Regions from separate parts of the Streptomyces sp. NPDC002057 genome, predicted to be linked through region 1. Evidence: riboswitches for the same ligand, from Rfam matches in the RefSeq annotation. Region 1 holds a riboswitch; each other region holds the start of a gene.
What was found. Region 1 has a riboswitch for ZMP and ZTP ahead of ABT129_RS14965 (phosphoribosylaminoimidazolecarboxamide formyltransferase). Riboswitches for the same ligand answer to the same signal wherever they lie in the genome.
Positions count from the first base shown of each region.

Region 2: another riboswitch for ZMP and ZTP. It lies ahead of glyA (serine hydroxymethyltransferase); the one in region 1 lies ahead of ABT129_RS14965 (phosphoribosylaminoimidazolecarboxamide formyltransferase).
Region 3: another riboswitch for ZMP and ZTP. It lies ahead of ABT129_RS23750 (bifunctional 5,10-methylenetetrahydrofolate dehydrogenase/5,10-methenyltetrahydrofolate cyclohydrolase); the one in region 1 lies ahead of ABT129_RS14965 (phosphoribosylaminoimidazolecarboxamide formyltransferase).

Region 1 covers NZ_JBEOXR010000015.1:78,966-85,640, forward strand. The annotation lists gene ABT129_RS14945 (VanW family protein) at 1-228, shown strand, start outside; gene ABT129_RS14950 (serine hydrolase domain-containing protein) at 411-1,442, shown strand; gene ABT129_RS14955 (GNAT family N-acetyltransferase) at 1,570-2,217, shown strand; gene ABT129_RS14960 (glyceraldehyde-3-phosphate dehydrogenase) at 2,294-3,739, shown strand; ZMP/ZTP riboswitch at 3,827-3,911, shown strand; gene ABT129_RS14965 (phosphoribosylaminoimidazolecarboxamide formyltransferase) at 3,946-5,103, shown strand; gene ABT129_RS14970 (DUF817 domain-containing protein) at 5,164-5,985, shown strand; gene ABT129_RS14975 (cold-shock protein) at 6,197-6,400, shown strand; gene ABT129_RS14980 (DEAD/DEAH box helicase) at 6,632-6,675, shown strand, end outside.
Region 2 covers NZ_JBEOXR010000019.1:85,901-92,575, reverse strand. The annotation lists gene ABT129_RS17470 (glutathionylspermidine synthase family protein) at 1-467, shown strand, start outside; gene ABT129_RS17465 (polysaccharide deacetylase family protein) at 514-1,209, opposite strand; gene rocD (ornithine--oxo-acid transaminase) at 1,301-2,509, opposite strand; ZMP/ZTP riboswitch at 2,711-2,801, shown strand; gene glyA (serine hydroxymethyltransferase) at 2,875-4,140, shown strand; gene ABT129_RS17450 (hypothetical protein) at 4,285-5,085, opposite strand; gene ABT129_RS17445 (RNA polymerase sigma factor) at 5,078-5,674, opposite strand; gene trpS (tryptophan--tRNA ligase) at 5,731-6,675, shown strand, end outside.
Region 3 covers NZ_JBEOXR010000032.1:61,930-68,604, forward strand. The annotation lists gene ABT129_RS23740 (SWIM zinc finger family protein) at 1-958, shown strand, start outside; gene ABT129_RS23745 (hypothetical protein) at 981-1,895, opposite strand; gene ABT129_RS23750 (bifunctional 5,10-methylenetetrahydrofolate dehydrogenase/5,10-methenyltetrahydrofolate cyclohydrolase) at 2,409-3,263, opposite strand; ZMP/ZTP riboswitch at 3,293-3,401, opposite strand; gene ABT129_RS23755 (GNAT family N-acetyltransferase) at 3,534-4,136, opposite strand; gene ABT129_RS23760 (hypothetical protein) at 4,129-4,746, opposite strand; gene ABT129_RS23765 (TetR/AcrR family transcriptional regulator) at 4,736-5,374, opposite strand; gene ABT129_RS23770 (Rossmann-fold NAD(P)-binding domain-containing protein) at 5,559-6,239, shown strand; gene ABT129_RS23775 (TetR/AcrR family transcriptional regulator) at 6,491-6,675, opposite strand, start outside.

The sequences.
Region 1 (6,675 bases):
GTGGAGGCGGTCGCCGGTCCGCGCACCAAGCTCACGGAGCCCGGGAAGCGCGAGGGCACCGGCGAGGCCTGTGTGCCGCAGCCGCCCGCGCAGGGCTTCGACATCGCGGTGGACCGGGTCTTCAAGGACGGCGGCGCCGAGGTCAAGCGGGAGACGTTCAAGACCCACTACACGCCGCGCGACGAGGTCATCTGCAAGCCGGCCGACAAGGACTCGGACGCCAGGTGACCCGCCCGTGGCCGACGGGGCCACGGGCCGCGCGTGACCGACGGGGAGACGGACGACGGGTGACGCCGACGTGACCGGCGGGACACGGACCGACGGAAGGGTGTCTTCCCGCACGGCCGGGGCATGACTCCGGAGCACGGCCCACCAGGCCAGGGCCGCCCTCAACCCGTCGGAGGCACGCCTTGGCGCAGCGCAGCGACCCCTTCGAGCGACTCCTCGGCGAGGCCGTGCGCGCGGGTGTCTGCCCGGGCATGGTGTGGGCCGTGGGTGACGCCCGTACGACCCTGTCGGAGGGGGCCGTCGGCCTGCTCGACCCCACGCGTCCCGACGAGCCGACGCGCGCCGACACGCTCTTCGACGTCGCGAGCCTCACCAAGGTCCTGGCCGTCTGGGCCGTCACCGGCACCCTCGTCGACGCCGGGAAGCTCGACCTGACGGCCCCGCTCGGCAGCTACTGGCCCGAGGCCGCCGGACGGCCCCTCGCCGACGTGACGGCGCACCACCTCCTCACCCACACCGCGGGCATGCCGCTGCGGGCCAACCTCCGCCATCTGTACGGCTCCGACCCGCAGGACGTCCGGGACGGCGTCCTCGCCGAGCCGCTGCGACACCGGCCGGGGGCGGCCGTCGCGTACACCGACCGGGCGGCGCTGATCCTCGGCTACCTCGCCGAGCACCTCACCCGGGAGCCGCTCCCCCGGCTCGCCGGGGACCGGGTCTGGTCCCCGCTCGCCATGACGGAGACCCGGTACGGCCCGCTGCCCGCCCCGGCCAGGGAGCGGTGCGCGCCCACCGAGTACGACGAGGAGAGCGGCGCCCCGCTCAAGGGCACCGTCCACGACTTCTCGGCCCGGCTCCTGGGCGGCGCCTGCGGCATCGCGGGGGTCTTCACGACCGCCGCCGACACCGGCCGGTTCCTCCGCCACCTGCTGGCCCCGGTGCCCGGCACCTTCTCCGCCGACTGGACGGCCCTCTCGCTCCGCGTCCACACCGGAGCGCTCGTCCCGCCGCGCGGCCTGTTCTGGCATCCGGCGCCGGGCACGGAGCCGACGGACGACGTCTGGTCCCACTTCGGCTTCACCGGCACGGGGCTGTGGGTGTCACCGGCGCGCGACCGCTGGGCGGTCCTCCTCACCAACCGTCTCCGGTTCACCCGCGACCCCGGCCCGCTGGCGCGCGTCAGGGACGTCTTCCGCGCCCTCGCCTTCCCGTGACGGCCCTCCCCCGGCCGCCTCTCGTGACACCCGCGGCCATCCGCGTGCCGTCCGCCGGGGTCCCTGTGCGAACCTGCACCCGGTTCCAACGATCTCTGCCGGCTCGACGTGTACGGAGTACGAAACGATGGGTCTCACCCTTGAAGGACCGGTCCTGGAGGGCGCCCTGGTGCGCCTGGAGCCGCTGGGCCACCACCACGCGGCCGGTCTCGCCGAGGCCGCCGCGGAGAACCGCGACACCTACGGTTTCACCTCGGTGCCGCGAGGGGACGAGGTCGGGGCGTACATCGACGCGCAGCTCGGCCGCGCCGCCGACGGCCTGCTCGCGCCGTACGCCCAGGTGTCCGCGGTGACCGGCCGGGTGGTCGGTCACACCTCCTTCTGGGACCCGCGCCCGTGGCCGTGGCCGTCCCGTGAGGGCCTCTGCGCGATCGAGATCGGCTTCACGTGGCTCGCCGCCTCCGCCCAGGGCACGGGAGTGAACACCGAGGCCAAGTACCTGCTCTTCCGGCACGCCTTCGAGGTCTGGGAGGTGGCCCGGGTCGACCTGAAGACGGACGCCCGCAACGCCCGTTCCCGGGCGGCCATCGCGAGCGTGGGCGCGACCTTCGAGGGCGTCCTGCGGAACTGGGGGCGCTCATGGGCGCCGGGCGAGGAGGACCGCCTGCGCGACAGCGCCGTCTTCTCGGTCGTCGCCGAGGAGTGGCCCGAGCGCCGGGCGGCGCTCGAAGCGCGACTGGCGGCCCGGAGGGCGGCCGGGGGCGGCCGTCCGTGAGGTTCGACACCCCTCTGATCGAGCAAACGGACCGGGGGTTACCATATGAGCGCCGCCTAGCTCGAAAGATAAACTTGTGACTGTCAATGACGACTCGTTCACCAGCTGGAAGAACCGCGAGGAGATCGCGGAGTCGATGATCCCGATCATCGGGAAGCTGCACCGGGAGCAGGACGTCACCGTCCTGGTCCACAGCCGCTCCCTGGTGAACAAGTCGGTGGTCAGCATCCTCAAGACCCACCGCTTCGCCCGGCAGATAGCCGGCGAGGAGCTGTCGGTCACCGAGACGCTCCCCTTCCTCCAGACGCTCACCACGCTCGACCTCGGCCCGTCGCAGATCGACATCGGCATGCTGGCCGCCGAGTACAAGACCGACGACCGCGGTCTCTCGGTCGCGGAGTTCACCGCCGACGCCGTCGCCGGCGCCACGGGCGAGAACAAGACCGAGCGCCGCGAGGGCCGCGACGTCGTCCTCTACGGCTTCGGCCGCATCGGCCGCCTCGTCGCCCGCCTCCTCATCGAGAAGGCCGGTTCGGGCAACGGTCTGCGTCTGCGCGCGATCGTCGTCCGGGGCGGTGGCGAGCAGGACCTGGTGAAGCGCGCCTCGCTGCTGCGCCGCGACTCGATCCACGGCCAGTTCCAGGGCACCATCACCGTGGACGAGGCGAACAGCACGATCGTCGCCAACGGCAACACGATCAAGGTGATCTACGCCAACGACCCCTCCGAGGTCGACTACACGGCGTACGGCATCGACAACGCCATCCTCATCGACAACACCGGCAAGTGGCGCGACCGCGCGGGCCTCTCCAAGCACCTGCGCCCCGGCATCGACAAGGTCGTCCTGACCGCGCCCGGCAAGGGCGACGTGCCGAACATCGTGCACGGCGTCAACCACGACACGGTCAAGCCGGACGAGCGGATCCTGTCCTGCGCCTCCTGCACCACGAACGCGATCGTGCCGCCGCTGAAGGCGATGGACGACGAGTACGGCGTGCTGCGCGGTCACGTGGAGACCGTCCACTCGTTCACGAACGACCAGAACCTCCTGGACAACTACCACAAGGCCGACCGCCGCGGCCGTTCCGCGCCGCTGAACATGGTGATCACCGAGACCGGTGCCGCCTCGGCCGTCGCCAAGGCCCTGCCGGAGCTGAAGGCCCCGATCACGGGCAGCTCGATCCGCGTCCCCGTCCCGGACGTCTCGATCGCGATCCTGAGCCTGCGCCTGGGCCGCGAGACCACCCGCGAAGAGGTCCTCGAGTACCTCCGCGACGTCTCGCTGCACTCGCCGCTGAAGCGCCAGATCGACTTCACCACGGCCCCCGACGCCGTCTCGATGGACTTCGTGGGCTCGCGCCACGCGTCGATCGTCGACGCCGGCGCGACCAAGGTCGACGGCGACAACGCGATCCTCTACCTCTGGTACGACAACGAGTTCGGCTACTCGTGCCAGGTCATCCGGGTCGTCCAGCACGTCTCCGGCGTGGAGTACCCGACCTTCCCGGCCCCGGCGGTCTGATCCCCGGACCCGCCCGACGGCACGGCCGCGCGCCGCACTTCCTCCCGGGGGTGCGGCGCGCCGCCGTACCCCCGTACGGATAGCATCGGTTCCGGCCGCGACTGGCGAGGGTGGATCACCACCGGGGAGCGGCCGTCGTTCCGCGTGCGCGTCGACCGCCTGGGCGCCTGCGTCAGTGATGTCCCGCTGACCCAGGAGGCCTTGCGATGGATCTGCGTTACGGAATCAACCCGCAGCAGGGGACGGCCACGGCCGCGCCGGTGGAGCCCGGCCGACGGCCGGTGCGCGTGCTGCACGGCAGCCCGTCCTACATCAACCTGCTCGACGCCCTGAACGGCTGGCAGCTCGTACGCGAGGCGAGCCGGACCCTGGGCCGGCCCGCCGCCGCCTCCTTCAAGCACGTGTCTCCGGCGGGCGCGGCGGTGGCCGGACCCGTCGACGACGTCACCGCCGCGCTCCACGGCGTCGACGGCGCCCGGGTCGGCGCCCTCACCAGCGCGTACCTGCGGGCCCGCGACGCCGACCCGAAGTCCTCGTACGGCGACTTCGCCGCCGTCTCGCACCCGGTCGACGCCGAACTCGCCGAGCTCCTCGCCCGGGTGGTCTGCGACGGCGTCGTCGCCCCCGGCTACGCCCCGGGAACGGTCGCCACGCTGAGCCGGAAGAAGAACGGCCGCTTCCTCGTGATGGAGGCGGACGAGACGTTCACCCCGCCGTCCCACGAGGCGCGCGAGGTGTTCGGCGTACGGCTCTCCCAGCCGCGCGACGACGTGCCGCTCTCGGCCGCCCTGCTCGACGACGTCCGCTGCGGCGCGCTGCCGCCCGCGGCGGCGGACGATCTCCTGCTCGGGCTCGCCGTCCTGCGCTACACCCAGTCCAACTCCGTGGCCTACGTCCGGGACGGGACGACGCTGGGGATCGGCGCCGGCCAGCAGTCCCGCGTGGACTGCACCCGGCTGGCCGGAGCCAAGACCGACACCTGGTGGCTACGGCGTCACCCGGCGGTCCGCGCCCTCGCGTTCCGGCCGGGCGTCCGGCGTCAGGACCGCGTGAACTGGCAGATCCGCTGTGTCGAGGGCGACCTCACCCCCGACGAGCACACCCGCCTCGCGAAGGCCCTCGCCGCCCCCGCCCCCGAGCTGACGGACGCCCAGCGCGCGGAGTGGCTCGGGCTCCTGACCGGGGTCGCCTTCGTCTCGGACGGCGCCCTGCCCTTCCGCGACAACGTCGACCACGCGCACCGGCACGGGGTCGCCCACATCGCCGAGCCGGGCGGCTCGATCCGCTCCACCGACGTCGAGGACGCCTGCCGCGAGCACGGGATCACCCTGGTGCGGACCGGGCTTCGCCTGTTCCACCACTGAGAGGTGGGAGGGACGGCGCCCGGGGCGAACCGACCCCGCCGGTCCGGCGTCCCTCCCCGTATGAACACGTTCAGATTCGGTCTCGGCCAGCTTCTGCGGTTCGCGGTGCTCGAGGCGCGCTGCTGCGCCTTCGCCCTCGCCCTCATCGGCGGCATCGCGGTCTCGGGCCTGCTCCCCGACCTGCCGATCGCCCGCTACGACCTGCTGTTGCTGTACGGGATCGGTCTCACCGCCCTCGCGTGGAAGGCCGGCTGGGACCGCGGTCGGGACGTCGCCGTGACCGTCGGCTGCCATGTCATCGGCCTGCTCTTCGAGTTGGTCAAGGTGCGGATGGGCTCGTGGAGTTATCCGGAGGAGGCGCTGACGAAGTTCGGCGGGGTGCCGCTGTACGGCGGGTTCCTCTACGCGGCCCTCGCCAGCTACGTCTGCCGCGCCTGGCGCCTGCTCGACCTGCGGCTGACCGGCTACCGGCCCCGGGTGACGGCGGTCCTGGCCGGCGCCGTGTACGTCAACTTCTTCAGCCACCACTGGCTGCCCGACGCCCGCTGGGTGCTTGCCGCGCTGCTCCTGGCGGCGACGGCGGGGACCTGGGTGCGGTTCCGGGTGGGCGAGCGGGACCACCGGATGCCGCTGGCCCTGTCGTTCGTCCTGATCGGATTCTTCCTCTGGGTCGCGGAGAACGCGGCCACGTACGTCGGCGCCTGGAGCTACCCGGACCAGCTGGACGGCTGGCAGCCGGTCTCCCTCGCCAAGTTCGGCGCCTGGGCGCTGCTGATCACCGTCACCTTCGTCCTGACGGCGCACGGCGCGAGGGCGGGCGCACCCGCCCCGCGGCGGGGAGCGGGCGGAAATGCGCTCCCCGCCGGGCAGCGGGGCGAATAGCCAATTCCGTGCACCCGCCTCCGCGACGTGCTACAGTCAACAGCAGTTGCAGTCGTGGTTCCCAAAGAAACTTACAAGTGCCTTTGACGATTCGACATCGTCAGGCACTTTCTGTGTTTTCGGTGCAGTTTTCCGGACGGGGCAATCATCACGGCGACGCCGGGATCCGCACAGTGCGGATCCCAGGGCTACGCCCCGAAGGAGATTTGACATGGCTAACGGCACCGTGAAGTGGTTCAACGCTGAAAAGGGCTTCGGCTTCATCGAGCAGGAGGGTGGCGGCCCGGACGTCTTCGCCCACTACTCCAACATCGCCACCTCTGGCTTCCGTGAGCTCCAGGAAGGCCAGAAGGTGACCTTCGACGTCACGCAGGGCCAGAAGGGCCCCCAGGCGGAGAACATCCTCCCCGCCTGACGTTGACACGTCCGACGCAGCTGGGGTCCTCACCCGTGTGGTGAGGGCCCCGGCTCGTTGCATTTTCCAGGCCTTTTCAAGCCTTTCCCGGCTTTCCCCCGGACCGGACGCCGCTTTTCGCCCCTCGGCGTGGCCGGATCCGCACGCATGGCGTTCGGTACGTTCCTGTAATTCATCGGGCCGCGGCCCCTCGCGAATTCCTCGAAGCGCACCGTTTTCGAGGAGATCCCCATGAACAACACGCACAGCACACCCCGTACCGACAAGGCGCGGCG
Region 2 (6,675 bases), on a different contig from region 1:
GGGAGTGGCTCACCACCGACCGCTTCGGCCGGCACGTCCTGGAGACCCTCGACAACGGCGGCGGCACCGGCACCACCTGCTGGATCGAGCCCGCCTGGAAGATGCTGCTCTCCAACAAGGCGCTCCTCGCGATCCTGTGGGAGCTCTACCCCGGTCACCCCAACCTGCTCGCCGCCCACCTCGACGGGCCGCGCGAACTCGCCTCGACCACCGGCTGGGTCGCCAAGCCGCTGCTCGGGCGGGAGGGCGCGGGGGTCACCCTGCACGAGGCCGGCACGGAGCCGTTCGTCCGGGACGGGGAGCCCTGCTGCTACCAGGAGCTGTCCCCACTGCCCGACTTCGACGGCAACCGGGTGGTGCTCGGCGCGTGGGTCGTCGAGGACGAGGCCGCGGGGCTCGGGATACGGGAGTCGGCGGGTCCCGTCACCGACGAGTACGCCCGCTTCCTCCCGCACGTCATCCTGTAGCGCCCCCGGGGACCTTCCACGACGGACCCGCGGAAGCCCCGGGAGGCTACTCCGCGACGTACTCCCGCAGCGGCGCGGGCTTCAGGCCGGCCGCCTCGGCCGCGTCGAGGGCCCGCAGCAGGTCCTGCTCCAGGGTCTCGTTGAAGTGCAGCAGGATGATGTCGCCGGCCTTGAGGGTCGGCGTCGGCGGGGACCACTGGCCCCAGGTGGTGAGGTCGTACGTCCACGTCACCAGCGCCTTCGCCCCGCAGGCGCGGGCCGCGGTACGGGTGGTCGCGTCGTACACCCCGTACGGCGGACGCAGCAGCCGCGGGCCGTCCCCGAACTGGGCGAGGTGCCGGTCGCGCGCCCCGCACACCTCCGCCTTCTGGCCGGCGGCGTCGAGGGTGGTCAGGTCTGGGTGGTTGACGGTGTGGTTCTCGACGCGGGAACGCCCCTGGTTCAGCAGGGTGTGGAAGTAGCCGGAGTCGTACGAGTAGGCGCCGGGCAGCAGGAAGAGCGAGGCGGGCACCCGGCGGTCGAGCAGCAGTTTCGCCGCGGCGGGGTCGTGGAACCAGCCGTCGTCGATGGTGATGAAGACGACCGGGTCGGTGGTCTCGACGTGCGAGACCACCGGGACGGGCTCGGGCCAGGCCGCCTTCGGGGCGGCGTGCGCGGGTCCCGTGACCGCGCCGAGGAGCGCGAGCGGGACGAGGGCGGCGAGCGCGGCACGCACGGCGTGACGCAGACGGAGTCTCGGCATGGCCGCATCATTGGCCTAGACCAACTGCCGTGTCAATGGTCCGAGTTGCCCCGCACCGGCCCGCGTCCGCCGCACCCGGGAACGGAGTTCCTCACTCCGCCGACAGCACCCCCCGCAGCTGCTCCAGACCCCAGTCCAGGTCCTCCTTCGAGATGACCAGCGGCGGTGCGATCCGGATCGTCGAACCGTGCGTGTCCTTCACCAGGACACCCCGCTCCATCAGCTTCTCCGAGATCTCCCGGCCCGTGCCGCGCGAGGGCGCGATGTCCACGCCGGCCCACAGGCCGCGCCCGCGCACCGCCTCCACCGCCCCACCGCCGACGAGGAGCCCCAGTTCCGCGTGGAGGTGCTCGCCCAGCTCCGCCGCCCGCTCCTGGTACTCGCCCGTCCGCAGCATCGCGACCACTTCGAGGGCCACCGCGCAGGCCAGCGGGTTCCCGCCGAACGTCGAGCCGTGCTCACCCGGCCGGAACACCCCGAGCACCGAACGGTCGGCGACCACCGCCGACACCGGGACCACCCCGCCGCCCAGCGCCTTCCCCAGGATGTACACGTCCGGCACCACACCCTCGTGCTCGCACGCGAACGTCCGGCCCGTCCGGCCCAGACCCGACTGGATCTCGTCCGCCATGAACAGCACGTTCCGCCGGAGTGTCAGCTCCCGCACCCCCGCCAGATATCCGGCCGGCGGCACCAGGACCCCCGCCTCGCCCTGGATCGGTTCGATCAGCACCGCCACCGTGTTCTCGGTGACCGCCGCCTCCATCGCCGTCAGGTCCCCGTACGGCACGATCTCGAACCCCGGCGTGTACGGACCGAAGTGGTCCCGCGCCTCGTGGTCCGTGGAGAAGCTGACGATCGTCGTCGTCCTGCCGTGGAAGTTGTTCGCCGCGACCACGATCTTCGCGTGCCCGTCCGGCACGCCCTTCACCTCGTACCCCCACTTCCGGGCGGTCTTCACGGCCGTCTCGACCGCCTCCGCGCCGGTGTTCATCGGCAGCACCGCCTCCTTGCCGCACAGCTCCGCGAGCTGTGCGCAGAACTCGGCGAACCGGTCGTGGTGGAAGGCGCGCGAGGTCAGCGTCACCCGCTCCAGCTGGGCCTTCGCCGCGTCGATCAGACGCCGGTTGCCGTGCCCGAAGTTGAGCGCCGAGTACCCGGCGAGCATGTCGAGGTAGCGGCGCCCCTCGACATCGGTCATCCAGGCGCCGTCCGCCGAGGCGACGACGACCGGCAGGGGGTGGTAGTTGTGAGCGCTGTGCGCCTCCGCCGAAGCGATCGCGTCTTGTGTGCTCGACACGGGATCTCCGTTCGTCCTGCGGCTCGGGGGGTGACCCCGACGAGGGGGTGTGGCCCCTGTTTCTATCGTCGCTCGGATGCCGGGCGGGGAAACCTCGCGCACGGCGCGCCCTTCGCCGGTGTCCCGCCGGTCGGCCCCCTCTCCCCGGTCGGCCCCTCTCCCCGGTCGGGCCCCGACCGACAGGCCACCCGCTACGCTGAGAACACGCACGGCGACTGGCGAACGGGGAAGCGACCCCGGGGGAGCCGTGCGCGGCAGACCACACGAGACGCCGCCCGCCTGGGCGTCACGGGACCAGAGTCCCGCGTGGCGCCGCGCCTCTCACGCAGTGCCCCGGGACCCGCCGACGCCCGGAGGACACCACCATGACCGCACCGCAGCACCCCGCACTCGCCGCCGCCGATCCCGAGCTCGCCGCCCTCGTCGGAGCCGAGGAGAGCCTCCAGGCGGAGACCCTGCGCCTCATCCCCAGCGAGAACTACGTCTCCGCCGCCGTCCTGGAGGCCTCCGGCACCGTCCTCCAGAACAAGTACAGCGAGGGCTACCCCGGCCGCCGCTACTACGAGGGCCAGCAGAACATCGACCAGGTCGAGACCCTCGCCGTCGAGCGCGCCAAGGCCGTCTTCGGCGTCGACCACGCCAACGTCCAGCCCTACTCCGGCTCCCCGGCCAACCTCGCCGTCTACCTCGCCTTCGCCGAACCCGGCGACACCGTGATGGGCATGGCCCTGCCCATGGGCGGCCACCTCACCCACGGCTGGGGCGTCTCCGCCACCGGCAAGTGGTTCCGGGGCGTCCAGTACGGCGTCCGCCACGACACCGGCCTCGTCGACTTCGACGAGGTCCGGGACCTCGCCCTCAAGGAGCGCCCGAAGGTGATCTTCTGCGGCGGCACCGCGCTGCCCCGCACGATCGACTTCGCCGCCTTCGGCGAGATCGCCCGCGAGTCCGGCGCCGTGCTCGTCGCCGACGTCGCCCACATCGCCGGCCTCATCGCGGGCGGCGCCCACCCGTCCCCGGTCCCGCACGTGGACGTGATCTCCACGACCACCCACAAGACCCTGCGCGGCCCGCGCGGCGCCATGCTCATGTCCCGCGAGGAGCACGCCAAGGCCCTCGACAAGGCCGTCTTCCCCGGCCTCCAGGGCGGCCCGCACAACCAGACCACCGCCGCCATCGCCGTCGCCCTCCGCGAGGCGTCCCTGCCCTCCTTCCGTGACTACGCGCACGCCGTCGTCGCCAACGCCAAGGCCCTCGCCGAGGCGCTCCTCGCCCGCGGCTTCGACCTGGTCTCCGGCGGCACCGACAACCACCTGATCCTGATGGACCTCACCCCCAAGCAGGTCCCCGGCAAGATCGCCGCGAAGGCCCTCGACCGGGCGGGCATCGTCGTCAACTACAACACCGTCCCCTACGACCCCCGGAAGCCCTTCGACCCCTCCGGCATCCGCATCGGCACCCCCTCCCTCACCTCCCGCGGCCTCACCGCGGCGCACATGACGCAGGTCGCCGAGTGGATCGACCGCGGTGTCGCGGCCGCCGGCACGGGCGACGAGGAGGCACTCCGGGCGATCCGCGCCGAGGTGGCCGACCTGATGTCCACCCACCCGGCCCCGGGCCTCCCGGTCTGACCCTGCGACCCGGCGGCCGGCCCGGACGGCGCCGCCCAGCCCCGCCCCCGCCTCGCCCCGTCCAGCCCCGGGGGCCGGCCGGGGTGGGTGGGCGCGCCCCCGCACGCCGCCCTTGCACGCCGACCCCGCAAGCCGCCCCGGGCGTCAGCCCGTGGACTCCGCGGCTCTCCGGGCCTCCTCGCGGTCCGGTATGCCCTCCAGCCGGAAGGTGAGCGCGCCCCCGTTCCTCGTCCAGAGGAGCGTGGGGCCCGCCGTACGCACCTCGTGGGTCCAGGACGCGCCCGTCCCGTCCGTCATCGGGAAGGTCAGCAGGTGCGGGGCCGCGAACCAGTAGCCCTGCGCGCCGTCCGGCAGGTCGACCCACTGCGGCTGTGTCCTGACCTGCTTGGCGAAGCCGATGTCCAGGCGGGCCGGGAACTCGTCGAGCCGGACCGTCCGCTCCCCGTCCCGCCAGCACAGGCTGATCACCGCCCGTCCCCGCTCCGCCGACCCCGTCACCGCGACCGCGTCCGGCGCGCCCAGCGCCCGCGGTATCAGCGGCTCGAAGCCCGCCAGACGCCCGGCCTCCGCCGGCGGCACCGGCTCAGGGCACCCCGGCACCGCGCCACCGTCCGGAACGGGGCGCCCGTCGGGGACGTACCGCACGGAGACCCCGCCGAAGCCGAACCACTCCGCCACCGCCGCCCGCACCGGCGGAGTGAGCACGAGCACGATCAGCACCCCGGTGAGCCCCGCCACCAGCGCCCGCCACCGCGCGCGCGCCCGGCCCCGCACCGAAGCCCACCACCGGCGCCCCGCCGGCGGCGGCTCGGGCACCGGGGTCGGCACCTGCTCGGCGAGGAGCTGCGCCAGGACCCGCTCGGCCATCGACCCGCCGTCCACGTCCGGCACCCGCAGGCGCCGCCCCAGCTCCCTCAGCTCGTCCGGCAGACCCTCGTCAGCCACGCTCCCCACCTCCCTCCAGGCCCTCTCCCAGCACGCGTCCCAGCTTCTTCAGAGCCCGGCTCAGCCGGGACTTCACCGTCCCCTTCGGCCAGCCCAGCGCCTGTGCGGTCTCCGTCTCGTCCAGCTCCAGCAGATAGCGGTGGATCACCACCTGCCGGTGGTCCTCGGTGAGACCGTCGAGCGCGTCGAACAGCCGCCGGCTCCGCTCCCGCGCCTCGGCCGCGACCGCCGGGTCCGCCGACTCGGGTATCCGCGGCTCGCCCCCGAGCAGGTCCGCCTCCCGATCGGCGACGGCCCGCTGCCGACCCGCCGAGCGCACTGTGTTCCTGGTCTCATTGACGACGATCCGCAGCAGCCACGGCCGGAACGCCGCGCCCTCCTGGAAGCGGCCGAGCGAGCGGTACGCCTTGAAGAAGGCCTGCTGCACCACGTCCTCGGCCTCCGCGCCCGCGCCGCACGCCACCGCCGCTCTCAGCGCGACCGCCGTGTGCGCGCGCACCAGCTCCGCGTACGCCTCCGGCTCCCCGGCGCGTACACGTGCGATCACCGCGGCCTCGTCGTCGACCAGGCCCCCCTCCCGCGTCCTCACACTCTTGATACACCGGCAGTCCGGGATCGGTTCCCACACCTGAGAGAATGATGTGCATGGCCTCTGACGTTCCCCGCGTGCTCTCCGGAATCCAGCCCACGGCAGGCTCGTTCCACCTCGGCAACTACCTCGGCGCCGTCCGCCAGTGGGTCGCCCTCCAGGAGACCCACGACGCCTTCTACATGGTCGTCGACCTGCACGCGATCACGGTCCCGCAGGACCCCGCCGAGCTGCGCGCCAACACCCGGCTCGCCGCGGCCCAGCTGCTCGCCGCCGGTCTCGACCCGGAGCGCTGCACCCTCTTCGTCCAGAGCCACGTCCCCGAGCACGCCCAGCTCGGCTGGGTCATGAACTGCCTCACCGGCTTCGGCGAGGCCTCCCGCATGACCCAGTTCAAGGACAAGTCCGCCAAGCAGGGCGCCGACCGCGCCACCGTCGGCCTCTTCACGTACCCGATCCTCCAGGTCGCGGACATCCTGCTCTACCAGGCCGACCAGGTCCCGGTCGGCGAGGACCAGCGTCAGCACATCGAGCTGACCCGCGACCTCGCGGAGCGTTTCAACGGCCGCTTCGGCGAGACGTTCACGATCCCCGCGCCGTACATCCTCAAGGAGACGGGCAAGATCTACGACCTCCAGGACCCGGCGATCAAGATGAGCAAGTCGGCGTCGACGCCGAAGGGGCTCATCAACCTCCTGGACGACCCGAAGACCAGCGCGAAGAAGGTCAAGAGCGCGGTCACCGACACCGACACGGTGATCCGTTTCGACCCGGTGAACAAGGCCGGCGTCTCCAATCTGCTCACGATCATGTCCACGCTCACCTCCACGTCCGTCGCCGACCTGGAGAAGAGCTACGAGGGCAAGATGTACGGCGCGCTGAAGACGGATCTCGCCGAGGTCATGGTGGACTTCGTCACGCCGTTCCGGACCCGCACCCAGGAATACCTGGACGACCCGGAGACGCTGGACTCGATCCTGGCCAAGGGAGCGGAGAAGGCC
Region 3 (6,675 bases), on a different contig from region 1:
CGATCTGCTGCCGGGCATCGGGGATCTGGACCCGGAGTGCGGCTGCGAGGCGTGGGACCACTGCCCGCACACGGCGGCGCTCTGCTACCAGGTGGCGCGGCTGCTCGACGAGGATCCCTTCGTCCTGCTCCTGATGCGGGGGCGCGGCGAACGCACCCTGCTGGACCAGTTGCAGGCCCGCAGCGCCTCGCGCGCCGCGCGCGGCGGAGGGGGACCGGACGACGCGCCGGAAGGTGACCGCTCCGAGGGGGCCGGCGGGATGCCCGGCGTGTCGGCGGCGGAGGCGTACGCGGCGGAGTTCCTCCTGCCGCCGCTGCCCGCGCCTCCGGCCGCCCCGGACGCGCCGGGCCGGTCACCGTCCCTGGACACGGAGACGGAACCGGGGCCGGGAGTCGATCCGGCGGCGCTGGAGTTCCTGGCGTCGGACGCGGCGGCGCGGGCGCGCCGCATGCTGGCCGACGTGCTCGCCGCGGGCGTGTCGACGTCTGCGGCTCCGCCGGGACCGCCCTCGGCGGCTGCTTCCCGGCCGGGGACCGTGCTGACGGTCGCTCAGGACGCGGTGCGGCTCGCCGCGCACTCCCCCGTGCCCTGGATCGCGGCGCGGCTCGCCTCCGGTGCGGGCCGGACGCGGGGCGAGATGGACCTGGCCACGCGCGCGTGGCGGTTCGGGGGCGCCGCCGGCCTCGCCGTACTGGAGGAGGAGTGGGTGCCGGACACCGAGGCCCTCGCTCGTGCCGGTGCCCGGCTCGCGGAGGCCTGGCAGGACGACGAGCCGCCGGTACTGCGGCGGGCGGGCGCACGGTGGACGGTGGTGGGTGCGGAGGCCCAGCTGCGGTTCGGGGAGGACGAACGCTGGTGGCCGTACCTGAAGTCCGGCGCTCGCTGGTCCCCGGCGGGACCGCCGGACCGCGACCCGGCGACGGCCCTGGCGACGGCCCTGGCCGCCGGAACCGCCTGAGGCGGGGCCGGAGAAGGCGTTGCTACTGGAGGCGGTGCCTGAGCTTGCCGCCGCTCGCGGAGGAGGCGGCGAGGCTGCAGGCCACGGTGTCCGAGCCGAGGAGATAGCTCGTGCGGTACGGGTACTGGACGAAGGTGGTCCAGCGCGTACCGGCCGGCTGCCGTGCGGCCTTCCGGCGCAGGGGCTCACGGCACAGCACCGTCGCCGCCTCACGGATCGCCAGGTCGGTGACGAGACGGCCGGTCAGGGCGAGCCGGGCCACGAGTTCGGCATAGTGCGGCGTGTCGCAGGGGCGCCGGAGGGCCGTGCCCGGCGCGGCGCGGTCGATGTCGAAGCAGTCGCCGACCCGTAGGGCCTCGAAGGAGACGGGCCGGGTGGAGCCGCCGCCGCGTGTCGGGGACGGGGTCGGCCGGGAGGGGGGAGCGCTGCTCTCCGTACGGGTGGGCGACGGCGAGCCGGTCCTCTCCGGGCGGGCGGACCGCTGCGGGTGCGCGGTACGGGTCGGCGCGCCGTCCTTGGTCGCGACCGCGTCGGAGGTCGGCGTGTCGTCCGTGCTCGTGTCCGCTTCCCCGGCGGTGTCGCCCATGGGCGTGTCGGTCGGCCCGTCGCCGGGGGACGGGGTGGCGTCGGCCGGGCCGTCTCCGGTGACGACGGGCGAGGGCGCTCCGATCGTGTCGCCGCCGGTGCGTCTGTCGGTGGTGAGGCCCTGGTCGGTACCGCGGGCGGCCAGGAAGGCGGTCGCCACGAGCGTGGCCACGAGCAGCGGGACGAGCGGCACGCCGAACCGGCGGACGCGCCGCACGTCCGGTACGGGCCGGGGCGCGCCGAGCCGGACGAGGCGGGGCGACCACCCGGACGCGGAGCCGACCCGGAGCGGCGCGGCGGGGCGGGACCCAGGGCTCGCGTCGGATGCGTCCCGCGCGACGGACCCACCCACGGACCCGTCAACGGGACCAGACGCCTGGGAAGGGACGGACCACGCGGGTGGGGCGGATGTCTCGGGCACGGGAGATGTCTCAGGCGCGGCAGACACCTCAGGCGCTGCGGACGCCTCAGGCACGGCAGACGCCTCAGGCACGGCAGACGCCTCAGGCAGAGCGGCCGCCTCGGCCGGAACAGACGCGTGCCGCAGAACTGACATCGCCGGTGGGGCTGACGCCTCCGGCGCAGTCGGCATCTCGTGCGAGCCCGTCGCGGCGGACGGGCCGGACAAGGCGGGCGAGCCGGATGAAGCGGACGGGCCGGACGCGGCGGGCGCGCCCGGTCGGCGGTTCGGGGGCGGCGGGGTGGCGGCGGACGGGTGTGGCACGGGGTCCAGATTCGCCCGTCGGCGTCGCCGCGGCCACCCTTTTTCGGGCGACGAGCCCTGCCCGTACAGAACCGTGACATTCGTCGACCGGGCTCCCGCCCGCCACCGCCACCACTCCCGCCGCCCCGTCACGAACCGTCCCTACAGACCGAGCTGACGCTCCGCGCCCTCGACCGTCTGGGCGAGGAGCACGGCGATGGTCATGGGGCCGACACCGCCGGGGACGGGGGTGATGAGGGAGGCGCGCTCGGCGGCGGAGGCGAAGTCGACGTCGCCGACGTTGCCCGGGTTGTAGCCGGCGTCGACGACGACGGCGCCCGGCTTGATGTCCGCGCCCTTGATGAACTCAGGCTTGCCGACGGCGGCAACGAGGATGTCGGCCTCGCGGACGACGGAGGAGAGGTCCTCGGTACGCGAGTGGCAGTAGGTGACGGTGGCGTCGCGGCCGAGGAGGAGCAGGCCGGCCGGCTTGCCGAGGATCGCGCTGCGGCCGACGACGACGGCGCGCTTGCCGCGCGGGTCGACGTCGTAGGCGTCGAGGAGACGCATGATGCCGCCCGGCGTGCAGGAGACGAAGCCGGGAAGGCCGAAGCCCATGGCGGCGAACGAGGCCATGGTGACGCCGTCGACGTCCTTGGCGGGGTCGATGGCCTCGAAGGCGGCGCGCTCGTCGATGTGCGGGCCGACGGGGTGCTGGAGCAGGATGCCGTGGACCTCGGGGTCCTGGGACAGGGCGGTGATCGCCGCGACCAGTTCCTCGGTCGTCGTGGTGGCGGGCAGCTCGACGTGCTTCGAGCGGATTCCGGCCTTCGCGCAGCGGTTCTGCTTCATCTTCACGTACGTCACGGAGGCGGGGTCCGCGCCGACGAGGACGGTCGCGAGACAGGGGGTGACGCCGGTGCGCCGGGTGATCTCGGCGGCGCGGGCGGCGGTCTCCTCGACGGTACGGCGGGCGAGGGCCGTGCCGTCCATGAGGGCGGCGGTGCTGGTGGACATGGCAACTCCTGGGCGTCGTCTGTGACCAAATGGTTCGCCCAGGCGCACGGCATCGGGGCGGGCGCGCCACCGGGGCGCGCTCCCGCCGGGCCGCTCCCCGGTGGTGATCCACCTCAAGCGCCAGTCACGGCCCGGGCACCACTCTACGTGAGGGGTCGGAGGCGGTTCCCTGACAGGGGCGCGACGACCGGTCCCGGGCAGGGCAAGGCGGGACAGGGCATGGCAGGGCAGGGCATCGCGGGGCGGGACGGAGCGCGGCAGGCAGGGCGGTCAGGCGGTGCCCGGTCGCGCCATCACCCTGACGTCCAGCGGCCCCAGCGCGGTCCTCCGCAGATCGGTGAAGCCGAAGCGGCGGTAGAGAGGAACGTTCGCCGGGTCGGCCGTGGTCAGGAAGAAGCCCGCCGGTGCGGCGGTGGTCGCCAGTACGTGGTCCAGGAGGAACCGTCCGGCGCCGCGCCCCACCGTGTCGGGACGTACCCCGATGAACTCCAGGGTCCACGCGCCCTCCGGCGCGGAGGCTTCGGCGTGGTGCAGATAGCGCAACGTCCTCCCCAGGGCGGCGGGTCCGCAGCGGAGGCCCGTCCGTGCCGCCCAGGCGGCACGCGCGGACGCCCCGGGCACCGCACCCGACGGCGTGAGGACCGCGGCGGCGACCGGCTGCCCGTCCGGAGTCGTCAGCGCGTACCGGAGAGAACCGGGAAGTGTGGCGTGGGTCCGCAGAGTGGCCTCGAACCAGCGCGTCCGTACGGTCTCCGAGTCACCGCAGATCCATGAGACGGCGGGCTCCCGGACGAAGGCGGCGGACAGGGTACGGGCGCAGGTGGCCGTCTCCGGAGGGGAGACGACCCTCCATCGCGGGGCGATCTCAGACACGGCGCCTCCGCTCCAGCGGCGCCTCCGGGACGAGGTGGCAGACGAGCAGCTTCAGAAAGAACAGCGGTGCGAACCAGCCGAGTAGGGCGGGCACCTCCAGCCAGAACAGATTGATCAGGACCGCGACCATCAGAACGCTCATCGAGACCGGGCGCTTGAGGTGGAGGGGTGCGAACTCGACCATGGCCGCCCCGGCGAGCAGCAGCGCCGCGTTGACCGACGTCCAACGCCAGTCCCCCGACAGGACGATGAGCCCCATGGCGACGAGATGGATCAGGTGGGCGGAGACGAACAGCATCCGTGCCCGTCCGACTCCCGGGCCCGGACGGTGGTACCAGCGCTTGGCCGCGTTGGTCGCGTTGGTGAGCACTCCGCCGATGAGATCCAGTCCCACCAGTGCCACCACCGCGCACTGCGCTCCCGACCATCCGCGCCAGGCTCCCGAGGCCCACAGCCCGGCGGCCAGGAGGAGGCCGCAGGCGATCAGGCCCGCGGTCTCCACCGCCGACTCGGAACGGGACTTGCCCGGTCCCATGAACCGTTCGACGCGGCCCGCGAGTCCGGGCGGGGTCTCGGGTATGTCCCAGACGATCTCGACGTCAGCGCGCATCGGTGTTCCCCTCGTCGAAGGACGAGCCGGTCCCGCTCCACAGTCCGCGCAGCAGGGCCCACACCTGCGCGCTCTCAGCGCCTTCCGCGGGAGCCGGGGGTGTCGGCGACGCCTTCATGCGGGCGAGCGCCCACGCGTCGGCGGCCCTGAAGACCGCCGCGGTCACCGTGACCAGCAGCCCGTGGTCCACGTCGGTACGGATCACTCCCAGCGCCTGCCCGTTCGAGACCAGTTCGTCGAACCAGGCCAGCCACGGCCCGTCCCCCTCGCTCGTGCGCCCGATGGCCGCGTCGGCGAGGGCCAGATCGTCCGGGTGGCCCTGCAGATGGGCCGCGAGCGCGCCGGCGCTCGCGTCGAGGCGGGACCAGAACTCCACCTCGTCGCGGGCCGCGGGCCAGGGCTCCAGGGCGCCGAGCAGCCGCCGCAGCACGCCGTCGAGCACCGCGGAGAGGAGGTCCTCGCGCCCGTCGAAGTAGTGGTAGGCCGCGGTCTTCGAGAAGCCGGCGGCCTCGATGATCTTGTTGTAGGAGGCGCCTTCGGCCCCCTGTTCGGCGAAGTGGCGGCGCGCCACGGCCAGGATCAGTTCCTGACGCTCGGCGGGAAGGCGTTCAAAGCGAGGGAGAGGCATGTACCGACTCTACACACCAGTGGTGTGTACCGGTAGTACACGCTCCTGGTTCCATCGGACGCGCGGCGCCTCCCGGCCGGTGGTCGGCACCCCCGGAACCGGTCCGGGGCACCATGGACACCACCGCGTACCGGCGACCCGTCGGTCACCCCTCACCCCACCCACCTCAGCGAGAGGCACACCCATGAAGGTGATCATCTTCGGCGCGACCGGCATGGTCGGCCAAGGAGTACTGCGCGAGTGTCTGCGCGACGAGACGGTGCGCGAAGTCCTGGTGGTCGGCCGCACGAAGCTCGGCGTCACCCACCCGAAGCTGCGCGAGATCACCCACCCCGACGTGGCCGAGCTGATCACCCGACCGGGCACCGAGGAGGAGCTGACCGGGTACGACGCCTGCTTCTACTGCCTCGGCGTCTCCTCCCTCGGCATGTCCGAGGAGGAGTACCGGCGCGTCACCTACGACCTCACCCTGACCGTGGCACGCGCCCTCTCGGCCTGGAACCCCCGCCTCACCTTCGTCTACGTCTCCGGACAGGGAACCGACAGCACCGAACAGGGGCGCGTCATGTGGGCCCGCGTCAAGGGCAGGACCGAGAACCACCTGCTCGCCCTTCCCATGGACACCTATCTCTTCCGGCCCGGGTTCATCCAGCCCCTGCACGGCATCACCTCGCGCACCCGGCTGTACCGAGCCGGCTACGCCGCCCTCGGGTTCCTCTATCCGTTGATCAACAGGCTCGCGCCCCACCAGGTCACCACCACCGAGCGCCTGGGCCGCGCGATGATCACCGTCGCCACCACCGGCGCGCCCCGCCGCATCCTCGACAACCGGCAGATCAACGACACCGCGACCCACAGCATGTGAGCTGCCACCCGCCCGAAGAAAAGCGGACGCGAACGGCCGCCCGGCCACCGGAATCCACTCCCGGCGGCCTCCGCGCCCCACGAGGGCTCCGCCCCGACGGTGACCGCGCGGGCCTGCGGATCCCCGCCGACCCGGCGGCTGTCACGTCGGCAGCACGACACCTGCACGCCGGGCGGCCTCCGGCCTGGAAAGGAACACCCGGCGGGCCGTCCGCTCGACCTAGGTCCCGTCTCCCCGATCACAAGTGGTCCTCACGAGTGGGATGCTCTGTATGAACCGATCAAACGGGCCAGTTGTCGGCTCGTCGCCCGCAGTGGTTCCTCGCTGCGGTTGACCTGCGCCGTCACTTCGGCGCCTTCCAGGGCGCTGATGACGGTGGTCGCCAACTCCCGGGCGTCGTGGGCCTGGAAGCCGGAGCGCAGGAGCTTGTCGGTGA